2 regions of the Shewanella psychrophila genome follow, and region 1 is predicted to be linked to the other one. Evidence: riboswitches for the same ligand, from Rfam matches in the RefSeq annotation. Region 1 holds a riboswitch; the other holds the start of a gene.
What was found. Region 1 has a riboswitch for cobalamin ahead of sps_RS23565 (ABC transporter ATP-binding protein). Riboswitches for the same ligand answer to the same signal wherever they lie in the genome.

Region 1 (11,669 bases):
AGGCTGCGGCTAAGATGTCGTCGAAGCCCGCATTTGTCACTTGGTTTAGTTACCTCATATTAGCCGGAACAGCCTTTATGTTATTGCCGCGCCAGTTTCATGTGATGGTGGTGGAGAATCCGGATCCTAATCATGTCAAAAAAGTGCAGTGGTGGCTGCCTATCTATCTAATCCTGATGACCCTGTTTGTCACCCCGATTGCGGCGGCAGGCTTGCTGCTGCTAGGACCTGAAACTGCAGACAGTTATATGTTGTCTATTCCTATGTTAGCCGGGCAAGAACTATTGACCATATTCGTGTTCATCGGTGGTTTTTCTGCTTCTATGGCTATGCTCATGGTGTCGGGAATGACCTTATCGACCATGTTCAGTAACCACTTGGTTTTGCCTCTCATTCAGTGGTTTAGGCCGGACAGCCGCTTGAAGAAGTATTTGCTGCAATCTCGCTGGTTGGCTGTTTTTATCGTGCTGGGGGCTGGGCAGATGTTTTACCTTTACTTGGGCGAGTCCTACATGTTGGTGAACATGGGCATGATCTCATTCTGCGCCGTGTTGCAGTTTCTGCCCTTGGTTATTGCCGGTTTATATTGGCCTCAAGTCACATCAAAGGGGGCATTTGCCGGTCTGTGTGCAGGCTTTGGTATCTGGGCCTATTGTCTGCTTTTACCTGCGATTATGAAGAGTGGCTGGATCAATGCGGATATTTTGTTAACGGGTCCCTTCGGAATTGGTTGGCTACATCCTGAGCATCTATTGGGAACCGAGATGCATAAGGTCAGCCATGGGGCTTTCTGGTCCATGGCTGCGAACATTTCGGCGCTGGTATTAGGCAGTCTGTACTCTAAGATGTCTGGGGAGGAGAAGCGTTATAATGCGGAGTTTATGGATGTGATGGCCGAGCGTGTGGCAGAAGATGAAGCCATTATGGATACCTTACCCAGAGATATTGAAATTGAGCCCAAGCTTAAATTACTCAAGGGCATATTCAGTCAGTATCTGACTCCTGAATACGCCGAGACAAAAATGGCAGCTTGTCTGATTGAAGCTGAGCTCGGTGAGGCTCATATTATCAATGTACAGGAGCTGGCGAACCTGGAGCGAACCACAGAGAGGCAGTTGAGTGGTATCACCGGAGCGGCTGTGGCTCATATGGTGGTGACTCAATCTAACCTTTATTCCGAACAAGAGATCCGCACCTTAGAGCGCTATTACGGTCAGTTACTGGCACAGTTAAAAATAAGTCCGGCTCAGTTAAGGCAGCAACTTAACTATTCTAAAGAGAAAGAGTTGTTAGCTAAACGATACTCAGAGCAGATGGAGGGCATAGTTGATGACAGAACACGCGAGCTACAAGAGACCTTAGATAAACTAAAGAGCGCTCAGGCTCATCTGGTTGAAACCGAAAAGCAAGCATCGCTTGGCAAAATGGTGGCCGGTATAGCCCATGAGATCAATACGCCAATCGGTGTCTGTGTGACTGCGGCATCGCATTTACATGATGAGGTTATCGCACTGAAGAAGATGTTCGGTACTGGTGACCTGAGTGAAGAGGAGTTTAAAAGTTTCATGCAAACCTGCACCGAGGCGATGGACATTATTCTCAAGAACAATGCCAGGGCATCTAAATTGATTCAGAGCTTTAAACGGGTCGCAGTAGATCAATCCAGTGAGCAGGTTAGAGATTTCGGGCTTAAAGAGTATCTTGAGGAGATCTTAATGTCGCTGCGCCCTGCATTAAAGAAAGTACCCCATAAAATACAGGTAATATGTCCGGATAAACTCAGCTGTAATACTTTTCCTGGTGTTCTATCTCAAGTGGTCACTAACCTGATAATGAATAGTTTGCTACATGCATTTAAGCCTGAACAGATAGGTGTTGTGACCATAGAGGTATCTGCCAGTGAGGGGAAAATACTCATGAATTACAGCGACGATGGTGTAGGTTTAGATGAAGATGGCGAGAAGAACCTATTCGATCCTTTTTACACCACTAAGCGTAATCAGGGGGGCAGTGGGCTGGGAACCCATCTGGTGTATAACTTAGTGACCCAGAAACTCAAGGGTGGAGTCGATGTCAAAACATCCCTAGGCAATGGACTCTGTTACCATATTCAATTCCCGCAAAATATTGAAAATTAGACTTCTTTCTAGGAACGAGATACTAGAAATTAGAATCTCGATGCTAGGAAGCAAAAGCAGCAAATAGAACTTAGACACGGGAAATCAGTAAAGGAGCCAATATGCCTAACGAGAATCAATTATTTTGAAAAATACTGATAACAAAAGCTGCATTGAGAGTAAGGCTGAGTGCACTACTGTCTTTTATCTTCTCCGTCATGGCGAATGCGAAGGTGGAGAGATACTCAGGGGGCATACAGATGTAGCTGTGAGTCAGACGGGACGTACATCGATGACCGCCGCTATCGATCGCCTCGTTGAGCGTCACGATGTGGAGTTCGATCAATTATTCTCATCCCCCCTGCGTCGCTGCAGTGAGTTTTCACTCAATCTCTATCTGAAAAATGGGGTGCCATTAAAACTGGAGGAAGGGTTAAAGGAGATTAACTTTGGTGATTGGGATGGCGAGACCTTAGAAAGCCTGTATCAGCACTCTTCTCAGATGATAGAAAGCTATTGGAAGAATCCTTGGGCTGTTACGCCGCCTAATGGGGAGAGCATGCTTGAGTTTGAATTCAGGGTTGATGCCCTATGGCAATCAATTTTGCAGCAATATTCTGGGCAAACACTACTCTTGATCACCCATGCCGGGGTGATGAGACACTTGATGGCCAATGCCCTTGGCGTGTGTGGGGTGGCCGGTTTTTATACTCAACTGTCATTGGCTTATGCATCTGTGGTTAAGATATCTGTGTTTACCTCTTCACAAGGGCATTTCACTAAGCTGCATTGGGGCAATGACTAATCGTTTTTACTCAGTCTCAATGGCTTATCTTTGGCTCTATGAGCATAATCATTGAGATCACTCACTGGTACGGTTTGCCAACACGGGTAAAATCGGCATAATAGCGGCCATTAGAGCTTGTTATGACATTCCTTTTTACAGAAATGCTGTTAGCAAGTTCGCAAAATGAGGTGTTGAGAGTGAATCTAGGTGTTTAACTTTTATTAGACTACTTGGTGGCTAACTCAAACTTAAAAGGGAATTGGGACGATAGCTCGTCGCTTATGTAGTAGCTTTAATTTATTGCTTTAGTTTATAGCATTAGCATTAGCATATCGATTGCCCAAACTGTGCCCGCAACTGTGAGTGATTTTAAAGAAGCTCCTAGGCCTAGAGCCAAAGAACTAGACCTTTCTTTAAAGCACCAGTCAGGATACCTGCCTCATTTTGTCGCGATAATACTCGAGCGGGTAACTCGGGGGGGCCATAGATGTCATCAATTTCAGGCTTAACCTCACAGAGCACACCTGACCTTGCCTTGGATGTAAGCGATCTATGCTGGCAGGTCGAGTCACGCTCAATTTTGTCGCAGATCAATTTTTCCATAAAGCGCGGTGAGATGCTTGGCATTATCGGCCCAAACGGTGCAGGAAAGTCGACTTTACTTCGTTGCATCTATCGATATATCAAGCCTGACAGTGGCCAAATTCGGCTGTTTGGCCAAGAGATCACTCATCTTTCCTCTAAAGCCTTCGCCAGGGAAGTCGCTGTAGTGCTGCAGGACACTCCTCATCACTTCGAGTTGACCACAGCGCAGCTGGTGGCTATCGGTTTGACGCCCCATAAGGGGCCGTTCGAATTCACTAACTCTGCCGATCGGGTCTTGGTATCCGATGCTCTGGAAAAAGTCGGCTTAACTCACAAGTCTAAGCAGAGCTATGAGCATCTCTCTGGGGGAGAAAAGCAAAGAGCCTTGATAGCTCGCGCCATAGTGCAACAACCTAAATTGCTTATCCTCGATGAGCCGACCAATCATTTAGATATTCGTTATCAGATCCAGATTATGGAGCTGCTGCGCTCAATCGGCATCACTGTGATCACCTCTATTCATGATCTTAATCTCGCTAGCGCCATGTGTGACAGGTTACTTCTGCTGGAAGAAGGAAAGTGTATTAGCTACGGTTCGCCAAAAGAGGTGCTGACAGAACATGCGATAGGCGAAGTCTTCGGTGTCTGTTCTCATGTCACGTTCCATCCTCAACATGGTAATCCACAGATCTGTTATTACTATGGTTACGAGAAAAGTTACGCCAAGGGTTACGAGCCAGGCCATGAAAATAGTCATGAGAAGAGCCGTGAACAGAGTCAGGGTAATAAAAGTAGCACAGCTTATCTGGAGGGCGGAGCTCATGACTAGAAGTATTAAGCTCCCGGGTGCTATAGAAATGCCGGAAACAGGTTCAATTGCAATGAAAACCAGAGAAATGAAAACCGGTGAAGTCGACTTGGTGAGGCATGAGCTATTTGCTCATAAGTGGATTTTATTTTCTCTGAGTTTATTATCTCTGCTGAGTCTGATGTTCGCCGCTAGCTTTGGTGCCGCAAACATCTCCTTTATGGACACCTTAGATGTAGTCTTACATCAGGCATTTGGGATTGGCGATGTCCCAAGCATTACCGAGCGCATAGTGATGGAGCTGAGATTTCCGCGAGTCATATTGGCATTTATTGCCGGAGCCGGCCTTTCTATCGCTGGTAGTGTTCTGCAAACTGTCACGCGTAATCCATTGGCTGACCCTTACTTGTTCGGTATCTCTTCTGGGGCATCTTTTGGCGCGGTTATTGTGCTGACGCTCTTTACTGGCTCAGGACTTTTTGCTAGCTCAGGGCTGTTTGCCAGTTCTGGCTTTTTTGAAAGGTTTAGCTGGATGACATTGCCACTAGGTGCTTTCATTGGGGCCGGTTTGTCGGTAGCTATGGTACTGGCTTTGTGTGGACGACATATGAGTAGCCAGATAGAGCGCATGTTGCTGTCGGGCGTGGCGATATCCTTTATGTTCGGTGCGCTAACCAGCTTGTTACTCTACTTCTCCGATCCTCAGGCGGCCGCATCTGTGTTGTTTTGGAGCCTGGGAAGTTTCTCGAAAGCCAGCTGGAGCGGATTAATTGCGCCTTTAATTATCGTAACCGGCTGTACCCTTGTCATCTTGCTGTTTAAGAGGCAGATAATGGCCATGCGAGCCGGTGATGAAACTGCTCATACTCTAGGTATAAATGTGAGCCGTTTACGGCTGCAGATGTTGCTACTCTGCTCAATCATTACCGCGATTCTTGTCGCCAATTGTGGTGGTATCGGTTTTATCGGTTTAATGGTGCCTCATACCGTGAGAATGCTGTTTCCCGGTCAGTTTCCGCTCATCACTACGGCCTTAGTCGGTGGACTGTTTATGGTGTGGATAGATGTCTTAGCACGGACCATGTTGAGTCATCAAGAACTCCCCGTTGGCATAATTACAGCTGTGATAGGCAGCATCTTCTTCCTGTTTATCTTGGGAAGTAGGAAATAAAACTCTTTGTGTAGGAGCGGCTTTAGCCGCGAAGGTTTCAAGCTACAAGCTACAAGCTACGAGCTACGAGCTACGAGCTACGAGCTACGAGCTATAACTCGACGCTGTCTTAGTTTTATATAGAAAAACAAAAATAAACAGGGTGTAAATAATGTTTGATATTAGTCCGGTGAGTCATGAGTTCGATGAAGAAATCCAGCAGAAGATCGACAATAAGACCAAACCCCTAGGTGCTCTGGGTGAACTGGAAAATCTTGCCATGCAGTTGGCTCAAATTTTAGATAAAGATAAGCCTGAAATCATCAAGCCTAAATTACTGGTTTTTGCTGCCGATCACGGCATAGCTGCATCCGGGGTGTCGATAGCCCCCAGCGATGTGACCACTCAGATGGTAATGAACTTCATCAAAGGTGGCGCCGCAATCAATGTCTTCTGTCGCCAGGTAGGTTTAGAGTTAGAAGTAATAGACTGTGGGATATTACAACCACTCGAAGGTGTTGAGGGCATTATCGATCAGAGATTAGGTGCGGGAACAAACCCAATTCACAAACAGCCAGCTATGACCATAGGTGCGGTCAAGCAAGGCTTCGAGATGGCCCGTGAGCGAATCGAATATCATCACCAGCAGGGGACAAATTTAATTGCCTTAGGCGAGATGGGTATAGGTAATACTTCATCGGCGGCGGCAATCATGGCTAGCATCATGAATATGGAGGGGGGGGAGTGTGTCGGTCGGGGCACAGGTATAGATGCCGCCACCCTCAAGAGAAAGCAGCTCTTGGTTGAGCAAGCCCTGCGTCTGCATAGGCCTGAATTGACTAGCCCTATGAATATTCTGGCTTGTTTAGGTGGCTTTGAGATCGTACAGATGACAGGTGCCATGTTAGCCGCCGCAGAAAGAAAAATGCTAATTGTGGTCGATGGTTTCATCGCTACTGCGGCTGCCATGGTTGCGGTGCAGATCAATGAAAATGTGCGTGACTATATGATCTTCGGTCATCAGTCCGATGAACGCGGTCATTGCATGATGATGTCCCATCTTCAGGCTCGGCCTTTACTTAAGTTAGGCATGAGGTTGGGAGAAGGGACTGGTGCAGCCCTATCATTAACGATGATCCAGGCCGCTGCTGGTTTTTATAATGAGATGGCCAGCTTCAGCGATGCAGGAATAGAGATTTAAAAACAAGGTTTCAGTTTCTAGGAGTCTTAGTTTTAAGCTACAGGCTACAGGCTACAGGCTACAGGCTACAGGCTACAGGCTATGAGTTATGCGCTATAACTCGAAACTTTCTTAGCTCTGTCTTGGGACTGACAGCTTAAAGCTTTCTTAGCTTTTTGAGGTTTCTTTAAAGGATTATTTATGGATGTGTTACGCAGAGAACTGACGCTGTTTTTTATTGCTATGGGCTTCTTTACCCGTATCCCTATGCCAGTTTGGGTCAAGGTTGATGCCGATAATCTTAATAAGGCCAGTAGGTACTTCGGTTTGATTGGGATACTCGTGGGGGCTATGTCGGCATTGGTCTATAAGCTCAGTCTTCATGTTCTGCCAACTTCCATCAGCATCATTTTAGCTATGATAGTGGGTGTCGTCGTGACAGGGGCCTTTCATGAAGACGGCCTGGTCGATACCGCCGATGGTTTTGGTGGTGGTTGGGGGGTTGCCGATAAACTGAAAATAATGAAAGACTCCTGCATAGGTACCTATGGTGCGGTAACCTTATTGTTGTCCATGATATTAAAGTACATGTTGCTGTTAGAACTGGCGCTATATGATCCTGAATTTGTCATTGTTGCGCTGATTTTAGGTCACTGTCTTAGCCGGGTATTGGCCGCAAGTATTATCTACACCGATACTTATGTTAGCGAAGGAGAGGGCAGCAAGAGCAAGCCATTGGCTCAAAACCAAACTGCTAATGAGCTGATCATATTACTGGTTACAGCTGTACTGGCTTTATGGCTTAGTGGCCTGGGGTCAGCCATACTGATAGCAGCAAGTTTATTCCTGCTCCGCTGGATATTAGTGACACTTTTTCGAAGGCAGATAGGTGGATATACCGGCGACACATTAGGGGCTGCTCAACAAGTCTCTGAGCTGGTATTTTATATGCTCTTATTAGGCAGCCTGGCATGATAAAGCTGAATTTTATCTGGTCTGCTCTAAGCGTTTTTATATGCGCGGTTATGGGAGCTAAAAGCATCTCAGGAGGTATAACATGATACATCTGGTACTCGGTGGGGCCCGCAGTGGTAAGACGGGTTATGCCGCTATGGCGGCAAAGACATGCAGCGAAAATGGTTATCAGTGCGTCTATATTGCGACGGCTCAGGCCTTAGATGATGAGATGACTGACAGAATTACTCGCCATAAAGCTGACCGAGAGGCTGATAGTCTGGATTGGGTAACCGTCGAGACTCCGTTAAATCTGGTGGAAACCCTGAGTGAATATGCCAGGAAGGATAGGGTACTCATGGTCGACTGTTTGACACTCTGGTTGACTAATCATTTGATGCTCGAAGACTCTCCGACGGTATTTACCGATTGCGATCGCAAGTGGAGCGCCGAGAAGCAAGCTTTACTCTCGGCATTAACCGAATTACCCGGTGAGATTTATCTAGTCAGCAATGAAGTCGGTTGCGGCATAGTACCTCTTGGCGAGATTAATCGCCGCTTTGTCGATGAAGCGGGCTGGCTGCATCAGGATATTGCAGCGATTGCGGATACTGTGACTAAAGTAATAGCTGGAATCCCCATGAGATTGAAGGGGTAGAAGCTAAGGAAGCTTAAGTAAGTGCTATGAAAGCTATAAGCATTAAGCTTAAAAAGAAAGATTGAAGACTCAAGAATGTGTAATAAAGCTATATGCTTTAAGAGTAGAGCTTGAAGGCTCTCTTCATTCGTCATTCCGGCATGCTTGTGGCCGGAATCGAATCTGTTAGCCAGTAGATTAAGATAAAGCAAGCAAGGTTAGAGGCTAAGAAGGCTAGTATCCTTCATGCTTCTCAGTATTCATTGCTTCTAAAAACCTTAAAGTCTGTGACTTCATACGAAATATAAAGAATAAGATGAACTCTAATAACATTATTGATCCAAAGATGGGCGCAGCCCGTGTGCTTATGGTGCAGGGAACCACTTCCGATGCGGGTAAGAGCACCTTAGTCGCTGGCCTGTGTCGCTTATTCTCTCGCCAGGGCAGGCGTGTAGCTCCCTTTAAACCACAGAATATGGCACTCAATAGCGCGGTAACAGCCGATGGTGGTGAGATTGGCCGTGCCCAGGCGCTACAGGCGGTGGCCTGTGGTTTGCCCTTGCATACAGACTTCAATCCTATCTTGCTTAAACCCAGCTCAGATACTGGCGCTCAGGTGATAGTCCAGGGGCAGGCGTTGGATCTGATGGAGGCTAAGACCTTCTTCGGCTTGTATAAAGAGCAAGATGATGGAAGTGGGGATGAGCACCAGCAAGGTTATCGAGTTAAAGCCATGTCAGCCGTGTTAGATTCGTTTTCACGTTTAACCGATACCTATGAGCTGGTGATGGTTGAAGGGGCGGGGAGTCCGGCAGAGATTAACTTGAGGGAAGGTGATATTGCCAACATGGGTTTTGCCGAAGCGGTAGATTGTCCCGTTATCATCATTGCCGATATCGATAAAGGTGGCGTATTTGCACATTTGGTGGGCACCTTAGCGTTATTATCTGATACCGAGCAGGCCAGAATTAAAGGCTTCGTCATTAACCGTTTTCGAGGCGATATAGCCCTGCTGCAATCGGGGCTAGACTGGCTAGAAGCCTACACCAGTAAGCCCGTTCTCGGCGTGCTCCCCTATCTGCATGATCTGCACCTGGACGCCGAGGATGCGCTGACACCGGCGCCAAGTAAGTCGGCTCAGACTCGAATCAAGGTCTTGGTACTCGTCTTCCCGCGGATCAGCAATCACACTGATTTCGATCCTCTGCGGCTCAATCCTCATGTTGAATTTAATTATGTATCACTGCAGACCCAAGCAGAGAGTCAATCTGAGTTTGGTGTGCTGCCACAAGCGGATCTCATCATATTGCCCGGCAGTAAAAACGTCCGTGCAGATCTGGAGTTTCTACGGCAACAAGGTTGGGATACTGGTATCAAGAAGCACCTAAGATACGGCGGTAAGTTGCTGGGGATCTGTGGAGGTTATCAGATGCTAGGCCTGCTTATTGATGATCCCACTGGCGTCGAAGGTGAGGCTGGAGAGACCGAAGGACTCGAGTTATTGTCTCTGGTTACAGAGCTAAATCCCAACAAAGTCTTACGTCAGGTGACAGGTGAACTTTCGTTACTCGGTGAGCTGGCTCAGGTGAAAGGTTATGAGATCCATTGTGGTCAATCTCTGATACTCAAGACACAAATCGATAGCCAAGTTCAGCCTTTGAACATCTCTCCAACGGATTCAAAAGCCGAAGGTGAGTCAGTTACTGACTCGTTCGGTGACGGTATGCTCTCAGAAGATGGTCAAGTGTTAGGGACATACCTGCACGGCTTGTTCGACTCACCGGATGCCTGTGCCTTGTTACTTAAGTGGGCCGGTATGTCGGATGTGGAACCCGTCGACATAGATGCAATTCGTGATCAGCAGTTGAATCGATTTGCCGATCAATTGGAACAAGATTTAGACATGGAAAAGATAGAGCAGATCTTAGGGAGCTAAGAATTAGAACCTAGGAGTCATAAGTGGTAAGTAAGAGCTTTAAAACTCGAAACTTTTTAGTCTTATTTTGAGCCCGAGACTCGAAGCTGCTTTATCTCTGCCTTGAACTTATAGCTTACAGCTTTCTTGGCTTGCTCCTGAGCTTAAAACTTATAGAAATATGGAAATATGGAAATAAAATGACAGATAATAACGAAAATACAAACTCAACGAATGAAGAAAAACAGATGAGCCAAGAAGAGAGAAAAGCCCAGCGTCATAAGCAGAGACAACAGAGAGTCAAGGAGACTGTCGATGCCAAGATTGCGGCGGCTCAAGAGGAGAAGGGCATACTCTTAGTGCTGACAGGCAATGGTAAAGGCAAGTCTACCTCAGGGTTTGGTACTATTGCGCGCAGTGTCGGTCATGGCAAGAAATCTGCGGTGGTGCAGTTTATCAAGGGCAACTGGGAATGCGGTGAGCGCAGCTTACTCGAAGGAGCCGGGGTCGAGTTTCATGTAATGGGGACTGGCTTTACCTGGGAAACCCAAGATAGAGACAAAGATACTCAAGCCGCAGAAAGTGCCTGGGAAGCTGCCGAGGCTTTATTGAAAGATGAGAGCATAGATTGTCTTATGTTAGATGAGCTGACTTATATGGTGAGCTACCACTACTTAGATGTTGAGCGAGTCATTACGGCGCTGAAGAACAGACCTAAGATGCAGCACGTGATCGTAACGGGTAGAGCATGTCATAGAGCGATTATCGAGCTGGCAGATACAGTGAGCGAAGTGCAGCCGATTAAGCATGCGTTTGATAATGGAGTAAAAGCTCAACCCGGCTTCGACTACTAAAAATGGCTATTGTCGCTGAAAGCATAAGCTGACATAAAATAAGCACACCTTGACATAAACACTCCCTATGCGGTTGATAAATATCATTATTTATTGCATTCGGAAGGCTAGGTTTGTTCTACGCAAACCTTTTGTTAAACACTGTTATATCAGTAGTTTGAATCATATAATGACAAAGCAATTTGTCATTATATGGTTATATTTTATGTCAATCTATGGTTGTATTTTTCAGTTAAGTCATTGAAGGTTTGAATCGGCCTATGTCGATTTATGCTTACAGCTACAGCTACAGCTACAGCTATGCTAGCTTCTGTGGCGTTATTGTTTTCATTTTTGCAATCCACCACGTAGAGCCTTCGGCGGCTTTTGGGTAGGGGGCCGTCATCTGCTCTAATAAAGAGTCTTCAACGTTTCTAATAAAGAGTTTTCAACGTCTCTAATAAAGAGACCTCAAGGTCTCTAAGCGAATAGTCAAATGCTCAGGGGCTAGTACTTTAGTTGACTGTTTAAGAGGTTCTCTGTGAAAGTACTGGTTCGGATTCTTAGAGAGAATCTTGGTGAATACTTAGATAAATCTAGGTCGATTTGGGGATGATTTTTAGAATGAAACGAGATAAGCACTTGGATATTAAGATAAGTTTGGTACAGATGGAGAGACTTGAACTCTCACGCCCTTACGGGC
Region 2 (11,669 bases), 310 kb from region 1:
CGGCGTGACGCATCGGCATTGACGTTTGCACCTGGAAAGCTTCCACCTGTAGGGGTATCGGCACTTGGATCGAATACGATTTCATCTTCAAGATCTAAGCGGTAAGCACTCAAACGTAATGTGTGCGACTCAGGTGCCCAGTCCCAACCGGCTTCGTATGAACGCCCCGTCTGAGGCTTAAGCCCAATAACATTGGCAGGTGTATAAGCTTGCTCATCGACCTTAGCGAAACGAAAGTTATCATCTGCACGAACATACAGTCTCTGTGTCGCTGTTGGACGATAATTCAACCCTAACTCGAAGGCATGGGCATCTTGATCTAGCTTTATTCCTTCTGGATATGCATTAGGATCAACCAGTTCATCATTCGCTTCAGCATAGCGACCACCGACCACATAACTAAAGCTTTCCGACAAAGGGACTGTCGCTTGCACATAGGCACTGGCCTGCTTCTGCACATTACCACGCCCGCTACCAAATTCTGATTCGCCGCGACTCAGATCGATACCGGTAATGATTTTCAAATCCCCCTTATCTGTTGTAATATTCGCCACAGCCTTAGGTGTAAACTCTAATAGTGAACGTGTGTCTTTTCTCGATGACCCCCACTCATTTAAACCTGTGATAAGGGTGTCTGAATAATTAACATCAGCACCGAGAGACCATTCATCATTTAACTGATACGTATATCCACTACGTGCAGCCGTTGTCATCTCATGCATATAAGCATCATATGCACCCGGCTGTGTTGCATTAGATTGACGTGGGTTTTCTTTAATTTGATCTTTAGTCAATGCCCCTGCTAACTCACGATCGTTATCGTAGTAGCTGGCTTCAACGAAAAAGTCTTGTGGCCCATCTTCATATTGCAGACGGCCTAAAACAGATGAGGTCTTATTGGCATTATGGTCACGATAGTTATCACCTTGATTATAACTCGCAGCCGCGTAGTAACGCCATGTATCATTAATTGCACCAGAGACATCGGCCTTACCTTCATAGGTATTGAAACTGCCACCAGATAACTGAATGCCGCCACCCGAACCCGTTGGTGCCTTAGTGATAATGTTAATCACACCACCGACAGCTTGATCGCCGTACAGTACGCCTGCACTACCGGATAAAATCTCAACGCGATCGATCTGATTGAGTGGAATAGCATTGATGCTAGGCGCCGCTATATCGATATTATTCAAACGGCGACCATCTACCAAGATCAACGTGTTGTTAGCAGCCTGGCTTCCAGAAAAGCCACGCATGGCGAATACAGCATTAGAATTTGAATCTGAAATTTGAATGCCGCTCTGACCACGTAACACTTCAGTTAGCGTGGTCGCGCCGCTCATCTCTATCTGAGCAGAATCGATAATATTCACATTGGCCGCGATATTCAGAGGGGTGTTTTCGCTACGGCCAATCACAGTGATCACTTCATCGACACTGTTTGCCTGGCTTTCACCAGTATTAGCAGCTTCGGCCGCCATAGCGCTCGATGAGACAACTGACAGAGTAAGTACACTGCTGATTAGCATGGCTATTTTTGAAAGTTTGTTTGAATCATTATATGACTCTTTATATGAGAATATACCCATTTTACCTTTAACTCCTAAAAGGAAAACGGGGCAAAAATGTCACGACATAATTAGGCAGTTCGGCTTTAATCCCATAGGGCATAAGCTGCAGTGCATAAGCCGCATCTTGAGATCTGCCCGCCGAAATCTCAAAATCATCTAATGGGCCGGTCTCCGGACTTAGGCTCTGCTATGACGTTTCAAAAACGACATTGCGCGAATTCAGGATATTTTTACGCTCCCTTCTGTCTCTCCATACCGCTAGAGAGTTAGATAGACGCGCCTGACTCTTACCTTTTACCGTTGCGGGGGCAGTGTCAGATTCTCACTGACTTCCCGATTATCCCTTACCTTGAGTGTCGAAAGCCTCAGCAAACAGCTAGGTTTCAACGCATTTAAATAGGTTTAGGCACCACAAAAGATTGACTAAAATATTGTTAATTCGTTCCAAGAACGCACTCAGTTTTTGTAGCCAGTTCTGTACCTAGTTTAACTACCGAGTATTGGTTCCCTGTTCAGCACCGAGTTACGATCCGCCGCATTATAGACGTCTATACGTATAAATGTCTAACTTTTGGATGACATTCTGCTTACCTAAAAGTCTAATTTTATTCTCTTGGCTTTTACTCCGGAAAATTTGGAATAAAACGATTTGTTTAAAAATAATGCAAGCTTATGATTGGCAATCAAAGAAATCTAGCCAACATCCACACAAAACAAATTCACAACCTTTGCATCAATTAATCAACAAAATGACTTGCCAAGTAAGATTACAAGTGTAATCTTACTTCTAGTGATTACATTTGTAATCCATAAAATACATTCAATAAAAAGTAATAAGTACACACTTTGACAATGGGAATAGCCGATGAAAGAGATCAGTAATTCAGAACTTGCCGTACTCAATATCCTATGGGAGTCGTCCCCCATAAGCTCCAATGAAGTGGTGGATAAATTAGCAGTTTCTAACGAATGGCACGAAAAAACAGTCAAAACCCTGCTAAACCGATTAGTAAAAAAACAGGCGATCGGGTTTCAAAAAAAGGGCCGCAGCTATCTCTACTCACCATTAATCAATCAAAGTGAATATCAGATTAAAGAGAGTCAGTCTTTCGTAGAAAGAATGTTTTCTGGTCGTGTAGCCCCTCTGGTTGCCGGCTTTGCCAAAGAGAATAAGCTCAGTGCTGAAGATGTTGCAGAGTTGAGAGCCTTGATAGACAACTGGCAAGAAGAGGACCCGAAAGAGAACAGTTTGAACAAAGATAAATTAAGTAGCGACTCTCAAACAAGCAGTCCTCAAACAAAGGAAACTAATCATGATTAACTGGCTCATACAGCAGAGCATACTCATAAGCTTAGTCTGCGCGTTCATTCTGCTTTTTCATAAGCCACTGCTGAAGCAGCTCGGTGCTCACCACATGTATAGTTTATGGCTGGCTATCCCATTAATGCTGCTTGGCTCTCTAATATTGCAATTTGTGCCTAACTTGTTGGCAGAATCTAAGCTGGACACTTTTGAACACTACAGAGTGCTGGCCTCACTCGCAGTTAAAAACAGTGAAAGCCTTATTCCGATTCCTTTAGTCGCCGCTTTGTGGTTGTCTGGAATGACTGTGATGGCAGCGCTATTACTACTGCAACGACGTTACTTAAATAAGTTGCTGAGCAAGAGTAAACCTTATGCTCACACCCAGAATTGCGATTTAAAAAATCATACGCCGATTTTAGCCGACACTTTACCCATCTTACAGAGCCCAGAAATCACCTCCCCCATGCTAACAGGCGTGATTAAGCCGATGATCATAGTACCGGCTGATTTCCATAAGCTCACCGCCAAGCAACAGCAAGCCGTGTTGGATCACGAGCAGTTTCATCATGAACGCGGGGACATCATCACTAATTTGCTTGCTTATGGTCTGCTCGCCATCTTCTGGTTCAATCCACTTTGCTGGCTAGCCTATCGCCGCTTTCGTGACGATCAAGAACTCGCCTGTGATGCTCAAATCACCTCATCGATGAATACCGATGAAAAAATTGCCTATAGCCATGCGCTATTGGCCTACTCTCAGCACGCTCAAATGGGCATGCTACATACGCACTATGGAAATAAAAACATCTTAAAGGAAAGGATCATACAAATGAAAAAACAACATGGAAAGAGCACCATAGCCATAATAGCAATGACACTTGGACTAGGCCTTGCCAGCTTAATGCTCAACCAGCAAGTACTGGCAGGCGATCATCAAAGCTCTTCGAAAGAATCAGCGAAAGAGTCGTCGGAAAAATCAACCAAAGCCATTAAGAGTCAGGCACACAGTATTCATCCACTGACTCGTGTCGAGCCCAAATATCCAAAAGAAGCAGCTGAAGCGAATCAAAATGGTTATGTTCAGCTCAAGTTCGATATCAGCAAGTCAGGTATGGTCTCTAACGTTAAAGTGATTAAGTCATCACCCAAAGGTGTATTCGATAAATCAGCAGTAAAAGCCCTAAAGCAGTGGGTGTATAAAAAGTCTAAGAAAGGGGCTAAAGGTTCTAAGGTTCAGCTGGATTTTGTTATTGATGAACCCGCTGCCAATGTTGAGCGCATCAAGGTCACAGCGAATTAATAACAGCTGTAGTTCAAAGCAATAAATCAACTTACTCGGACATTCAGCTTGGGCTGATGGGTGAAGTGTTCAAAAGGGGCCGCGCAGCTCTTTTTCTGTATCTGGAGCAAACCGACGAGAAAGGAAAAGTTATTAACTATAAGTGAATCGCAGATCAAATCCCTCTTTCGCTATCCCTGCAATCATGGATAAATACCTCCATGTTAAACAAGGAGGCCTTGGCCCCCATGCTTTTACTCATCGATTAAGCTTCTACAGCCTTAGGATTAGCACCGTATTCATTCTCGCCTATGCTGTCCTGTACATAAAAGATCAACAAAACGATGGCACCAATAAGCGGTACTAGACCGATTAGCTGCCACCAACCTGAACGTCCGGTATCATGTAGGCGACGAGCCGATATGGCGATCGTCGGTATCAACAAACCTAATGCCAGCACAGTTGAAAATATCATAGTGCCTAACGTGATATCGATAACCGCCGCAAGGGTATAGAAAATAAAATAAAACAGCATGTACATCCAAAATTCTTTGCGACGAGCTCGACCTGTAAAATCTGCATATTTCTTTAATGCACCAATAAAATATTCCATATCTTTCCTTGTATTTTTAATCCGTTATTTACATTGCGCGTTTAAAACATTTATAACAATAAAACATTTTTTATTAAAAAGATGCCACCAAGCGAATATTTATCGCCATTCAATTGTAAATTTTCTAAAACAGACCTCTTCACAAACATCCACATAAGCCATTAATATTTATTAGATTTAGCCTTTATTTAATTGATAGACATGACTTCGATATCACTAACAAGCCATGATACAAAACCAATAACGATTCTCATTAACATTCATTTTTATTAAGATAGCGCCGCGGCCAATACCGATTGGTATGGCACACTAATAATCAAAATAAGGATTTCAAATGAAAATCTCAATGAATCGCCTTAAGGCGATAAGCGCAGTGGGTTTACTCGGTTTCAGTGCACTATTCAGTATGTCGTTTAGTGCTATGGCCAATGCCAATGAATGTGAACTTAAGATTAGCGCTAACGACGCGATGCAATTCGACACCAAAGAGCTAAGCGTTCCGGCAAGCTGTAAAGAAGTTACCCTGACACTGACTCACTCAGGTCAGCTACCCAAAGCGGCCATGGGCCACAACTGGGTGCTAACCAAGGCTGCAGATATGCAAGCGGTAGCCAACGATGGCATGGGCGCAGGCGTAGATAAAAACTATGTTAAAGACGGCGACACTCGTGTTATCGCTCACACTGATGTTGTTGGCGGCGGTAGCTCAAGCAGCGTCACCTTCAGCACCGAAGGCATGAGTGCTTCTGAAGCCTACAAATTTTTCTGCTCATTCCCAGGACACTGGGCAATCATGCAGGGCAGCTTTATTATTAAATAATAAGCTGTAAGCTGTAAGCTGTAAGTCTGTATTAGCCCTCCGCTTTTACTTATCACTTACAGCTTACCACTCTTCTTTTTAACTGCCTGCAAGCTCTGTTATTACCTCCAAAAGCTCATTTCAACAAACCGCTGAAGGTTCTTATTTATTCTTATAAACCTTACCGCCTTTCATCACAAAATCCACATCCAATAGCGCTTCTATCTGTTTCAGCAGGCTGGTATCTGTGGCGATAATATCGGCATACTTACCCACCTCAAGCGTGCCTAGCTTATCTGACATATCTATCAAGTCCACGCCATTGACCGTGGCCGATTTTAATATATCAGCATTGCTCATACCCGCCTGATGCATCAATACTGCTTCACGGGCATTGGTGCCATGTTGGGATACGCGCTGTCCGTGCCATAGGCAATTATCACCCCAGCTTTATACACGGCCTTGAAATTATCGGTCATATCCACGCCCCAGCCTTTTGCTATGCCATCACGCAGGGCGTATATCAGCTCAGGCTTAGCGCCTAAATCCCGCACTGTGTAAAAGCTGCCAATAGCGTTAACTTGCCAAAGTGAGCACTGCGTATCGCCACATCGGCATCTGACATACGCAACTTTTCAGTGTCATTCTTAGACCAAAGCTCACCTTGAAGATGCACATGCATATCCATCATTCCCGGCATCACGAAGCAATTTTTCAGCTCGATATAATCCACACCGCTGCCAAATGATTTAAGATCAAGATAGCCCTTTTTTACTTGGCTTATCTTACCGTCTTCAGCGATCACCAGCGTCTGCTCTTTCAATGGCTTATTATCAGGAACGATTAACAGCTCTCCGGCATAGATAACCGTAAAAGATGCCGCCAATAACGGTGCACCAAGTAATAAAGCATAAACTGTAATTATTTTTTAGTAGCATCTATAAATGTAATGTTTGCGGTAATATGACTAAATTGAAAAATAGTCAGATTTTAGAAAAGAGAGCCTATCGAATTTGTACTTCAATAGGCATTTTTCTATTCGTTTTAAAACGCTGAACAGCTATTTACCGTTATAAATTGTTGGTATAACGCTTGTACTTCAGTGGGATTAAAGGCTTCGGTATAAGTCAGTTGGCTTAATCGATGAGTGATGTTTTGTAAATCGTGTGAACGCTGTTGTGCTCGCTGTTGATAACGTTGTAGTGCATTTGGAATGTGATTAAAGTTAGCAGCAAGGCTCTGCGCAAGAATATAAGCATTTTCAATGCCTAAGCTAAAACCTATGCCCATGGTCGGTAACACCGCACAACATGAATCGCCGAGTAGTACAGCATTGTCTCGGCTCCATTGTGAAAAAGGTGCAACATCCGCTAAAGGTGATGGCAAGATCTGTGACTCTGGCGTATTTTTTATCATCTTAAGTAGAAATGGTGAATAGTGCGCAAACTTGTCCAAGATACTATTTTTATCTAGTGTTTCACCTTCAGCAACAGGACATGCTGCAAACCAGTATTTAGAATGATTATCGCGGTCATAAGTATAAGTCACGATGCGTGATTGCATGCCTGCAAAGACATAACATTCATCATCACTGATTTCTGGTGTATCAAAATCAACAGTCCCACGGCAGCAATAAACACCCGGTTGGCGAATATTCACTTCTGGCGCGACAAATTGGCGTACTTGCGAGAATAACCCGTCAGCACCAACGATCACATCTGCAATCAATGGTTCACCATTCATCATGATCACACTGTTGTCGACATTACAGTGTTGACCCGTTTGAATATTGTCTTCACCGTAAGCATCTAATAAAAGTTGATAGAGTTCGCGTCGGTGAAATAGACCGATAGGTGCATTCACTGTAGCGTCTGCCGCTTGTATTGACAGTTGATTAATCATGTCTGATGTTGCTGTTAATGTGGTAACAATATCAACACTGTTACCCGCCTGTTTTATTTTTTCGGCGTCGGTGAGTGCAGCTAAAATTTGCATGCCTTCTGGCCACATGATAATACCAGTCCCATCGGCTCTCGGTTTGTCCGCTTGTTCATAAACAGTGGCTTCAATGCCAAACATTCTTAAGGATAAAGCAAGCGCAAGCCCATTAAGTCCCGCACCTACAACCGCTACCTTTAGATCTTTTTTTCCCATTACCCTTTCCTTTTACTTTAACCCAATTGATTGCATTAGATATTATTCACTGACTGTGTCAAAAATTAACATGATAATATGTTAATTTTAATCATTTGTAATTTTTATGATTCTTTAAAGCAGCTACTATATCGATCACAATTAAAATCAACCTTAATTTAAACGGCTGATTAAAAGGATTTTTTATGAAGTGAGGGTTAACAATTAATGCGCAGCCCATTCCCAGACCGAGTTTTTTCTTGTTGTTATGAGTCATCGATACTTCCTTAAATATGGATATGAATGTGAATCGCTTTTCACTGTTTAAGAATAATCATTCTTCAGTGTATTTAAACAGCCAAAAATCATCACGAACTACAAGCTAGCAGCATGAATGAGTCCATTCAAATAGGCCTTAAAAGCCTGCAAGTATAAATATTTGCAGGCGATAACCATAAAGCAAACTTGCAACTGCCTTGCCGGCATCTGCTCAACGACAGCTCGCCAAAGCGGAATAAAAACCAATTGCTAATGAAGTACTTATGCTTTAAACATATTAAAGCATGCCTCTATCACCAGCCTTTTTAGCCCATGATTGAGTCTGAGGTAAACAGCTGAAAACTAAAAAATTAAGAGTAACTGTAGCTTTAACTTTAAGAATAATTATAACAATAATCAGGGAAGCACCATGAGCACTGACGTTCAACAAGACTACTCAAAACAAAAACCACAAAACAGCTTGAATCAAAAACAGCAGAACACTCCAGAATCAGTTCAATCTCGTACCCTCAAAGTGCCGATTACGAATGTATACGCCATGGGTGGCTACTCTGCTCAGCTACGCATCGGCGCGAATAAAGAGCCCGTGAACCTTATCCTCGATACTGGCAGCAGCACCTTAGTGATAAGTAGCAGTGATTATGTGGAGGAAGATGATTCAGCCCTGATCGCCACCAGCTTTGCTCAAGAGGTCCTCTATGGCGCTGGAGGTTGGGATGGTCCTGTCATACGTACCCGAGTGAGTATTCGTGAAGATGCCATCGACTTTTCTCTTGCTGAGGGCTCTTTATCCGCTGAGGGCTCTTCACTTGATACAGAAACCGATAATGGTAGCCAGCTAGCAACACTTGCCACATCAAATCAGCCTATCATACTCGACAGCTGCCCCGTTGCCATTGTCTCCTCTATCGCTCAGGAAGGAACATTTCTTAACGCCGATGGCATATTAGGCTTGGCATACCATCAACTCAATAAGAGTTACGATCTCAAGGGTTATTTTGAACAGAACAATATCAATCCCGCCCTCACCTACCCTTGGCCCTTCGATGATGAGATCAGCATCTGTGAAACCAGTTATCAACCCAGTGTCCACACTAATACCAAACAAGCCTTAAGCGGCTCTAATAAAAAAAACCTGAGCGTCTCTGATGAAGCAGGCTCTTGTAAATCACACTTTACCAGCCACGATTTACGCAAATTCAAGAAGTTCCTCAAACAGCAGCCAACCCAAGATATCGTGCCCTACTTTACCGATCTAACTCAGCATGGCCTCACCGCCAACAAATTTTCCTTTTACAGTCGCCGATCCAGTGTGCATGTCGCCAGCTCTACTGTTGAAGATCAAAAGAATGCTAACGGTGACAGTCAAGAGAGAAAAACAGAGCTGAAAAACAAGTTCAAACAACTAGCCCAAGACCCGCTAAATCAGGGGTGGTTGATTATCGGTGGTGGCGAAGAACATACCGAGCTATATCAGGGAGAGTTTCAAACCATCTCTGTAGTCGAAAACAAGTACTACAACGTTAACCTTATCTCCATCCAGATCGGCGACCAGCTCGAGATCGACAGTCAGCTCACCGACGAGCTTGAACAGGAACTAGAACAATACAGCCTTGATCCTTCTTTAAATGAAGACAGCCCTGAGCGTATTGAAAGTGCCTACAGCGAAAAAGAAGACAGCCCTGAGAGTATAGGAAATCCTGAGCGTAATAAAGAGCTTGCCCTACTCGCCGCTATCGGCCTAAACAAGGAGATGCGCGGCCGCAGCAACGCCATTGTCGATACCGGCGTATCGGGTATCGTATTTACCAAATATCTCTACAAAGCCATGATTGAAAGCTTCACCGCTATCAACCCCAAGTTTGCCGAATTAATCGCACCATTTAAAGAGATAGCCCATCAATATCAGGGCATAGACCAGAGCCAACTTAACCTCAGCGAATGGCCCACACTCACCCTCAGCTTCCTCGGCGAAGCCCATCACAATCCCGACTCAAACAAAGAGCCAGCCTTGAGCGTCTCTAATAAAGAACTGAGCGGCTCCAGTTTAGAGAAAAGCGCCTGCGGCGGCTCAGATGAAACAGCCCTGAGCGGCTCTTTGCAAAAAATAGATATCACCATCAAGCCCGAGCACTACTGGCAAACCAACACTCCAAGCGAAGGCAAAGCCTGCTTTAAAATTCTCTCCCAGCTCCCAGGTTGGCCTAATCAGTCGCTGCTAGGTTTGCCGCTAATGAATGATTACTACCTCATCTTCGACCGCTCCGCCCATGAAACTGGGGTGATTCGCTTTGCCAAGCGAAAGTAGAAGCTGTTGCGAGTTACGAGTTACGAGTTACGAACAAGATAGAAGAACAAAAAAGAAAGGGAAGAAAAATGCACAAGTTTGAAACTGAGCGCTTATCAATGCGACTTCTCGATGGACAAGATAAGTGCCTATATTGCCAGATCTATTCAGATGAAAAAATGATGAGACGTATCGGTAAGGCTATGACCTATGAAAACGCCGAAAAGAGTTTTCATATTGCTTTGAAAAAAAATCGAGTAGAACAGTCACCGTTTATCACTTGGGTTATTTGCAATAAGCAGACTGGTCAAGCGCTTGGGATTCAAGGCCTAATGCAGCAAAAGCAAAGCCCATTTTATGCTGATGTGGGCATTATGCTACTGCGGATATCACATGGTAAACAGATCCCTGAAGAGGCCGTAACCGGGCTTTTAGCCTATGGATTTTCACAGCTGAACTACCAACGTGTTTATGCTAGTTATTCTAATAAAAACTATGCAACTGTACGTGTAACTAAGAAAATGGGGTTTATTCCAGAAGAAACTAACGCTACAGGCAGCAGTTCATGCTATTTAACAGCAGAAACTCTGAAGTCAGAAATCTCTTATGAAAGCCGAGTAGATTGATAAATAAAGAGATTACCAACCATTTACAATTCCAAAACAATTCAATAACTGTTATCTTCGTGAATAATCGCTCGGGCCCATTTAAAACTCAATTTACTTTTTCTTAAGTTCATAAATAAGCCAGACAATGTCCAATAAAAATAAAAGAAAGGACTCAAGATGCCAGGTAGTTTAGCTTGTGTAGGTATAGGGATGACATTGGGGGCACATATCTGCCCGCTCGCTAAGAGCTATATCGAACAAGCCGATGTGGTCTTTTCAGGTGTCTCAAATGGTATTGTCGAGCTGTGGCTACAGGAGATGCACAGCGATGTACGCTCACTGCAGGTCTACTACAAAGAGGGCAAATCCCGCCATATCACTTACCGTGAGATGGTTGATGCCATCTTAACCGAAGTTCGCGCAGGCAAAAAAGTGGTCGGCGCATTTTATGGTCATCCGGGGGTATTCGCCCACGCACCGCACAAATCGATAGAACTTGCTAAAGCTGAAGGTTTTGATGCCGTCATGGTTCCAGGCATTTCGGCTGAAGATTGTTTGATCGCCGATCTCGCTATCGATCCTGGAAAATTTGGTTGTCAGCAATTTGAAGCCAGCCAGTTTATGTTTTATAAGCGCCGCTTCGATCCATCGAGTTATCTAGTGCTGTGGCAGATTGGGCTAGCAGGCGATAAGAGTATGGCTAAGTTTGCCACCGGCGCCGCTCACCGTCAGGTATTAATAGAGCTGCTATCAACTGAATACCCGCTCGATCATCAAGTGATCTTATATGA

Region 2: another riboswitch for cobalamin. It lies ahead of sps_RS22070 (TonB-dependent receptor); the one in region 1 lies ahead of sps_RS23565 (ABC transporter ATP-binding protein).

The regions. Positions count from the first base shown of each region.
Region 1 covers NZ_CP014782.1:5,398,885-5,410,553, reverse strand. The annotation lists gene sps_RS23575 (sodium:solute symporter family transporter) at 1-2,138, shown strand, start outside; gene sps_RS23570 (histidine phosphatase family protein) at 2,263-2,922, shown strand; cobalamin riboswitch at 3,119-3,360, shown strand; gene sps_RS23565 (ABC transporter ATP-binding protein) at 3,392-4,318, shown strand; gene sps_RS23560 (FecCD family ABC transporter permease) at 4,386-5,468, shown strand; gene cobT (nicotinate-nucleotide--dimethylbenzimidazole phosphoribosyltransferase) at 5,620-6,648, shown strand; gene sps_RS23550 (adenosylcobinamide-GDP ribazoletransferase) at 6,829-7,602, shown strand; gene cobU (bifunctional adenosylcobinamide kinase/adenosylcobinamide-phosphate guanylyltransferase) at 7,685-8,239, shown strand; gene sps_RS23540 (cobyric acid synthase) at 8,535-10,154, shown strand; gene cobO (cob(I)yrinic acid a,c-diamide adenosyltransferase) at 10,334-10,987, shown strand; tRNA gene sps_RS23530 (tRNA-Leu) at 11,628-11,669, opposite strand, start outside.
Region 2 covers NZ_CP014782.1:5,088,431-5,100,099, forward strand. The annotation lists gene sps_RS22070 (TonB-dependent receptor) at 1-1,592, opposite strand, end outside; cobalamin riboswitch at 1,720-1,958, opposite strand; gene sps_RS22075 (BlaI/MecI/CopY family transcriptional regulator) at 2,440-2,895, shown strand; gene sps_RS22080 (M56 family metallopeptidase) at 2,888-4,180, shown strand; gene sps_RS22085 (DUF805 domain-containing protein) at 4,425-4,772, opposite strand; gene azu (azurin) at 5,179-5,592, shown strand; gene sps_RS29155 (amidohydrolase family protein) at 5,734-5,946, opposite strand; gene sps_RS29160 (hypothetical protein) at 5,946-6,125, opposite strand; gene sps_RS29165 (hypothetical protein) at 6,113-6,457, opposite strand; gene sps_RS22100 (FAD-dependent monooxygenase) at 6,616-7,725, opposite strand; gene sps_RS22105 (pepsin-like aspartyl protease) at 8,393-10,291, shown strand; gene sps_RS22110 (GNAT family N-acetyltransferase) at 10,360-10,896, shown strand; gene sps_RS22115 (SAM-dependent methyltransferase) at 11,056-11,669, shown strand, end outside.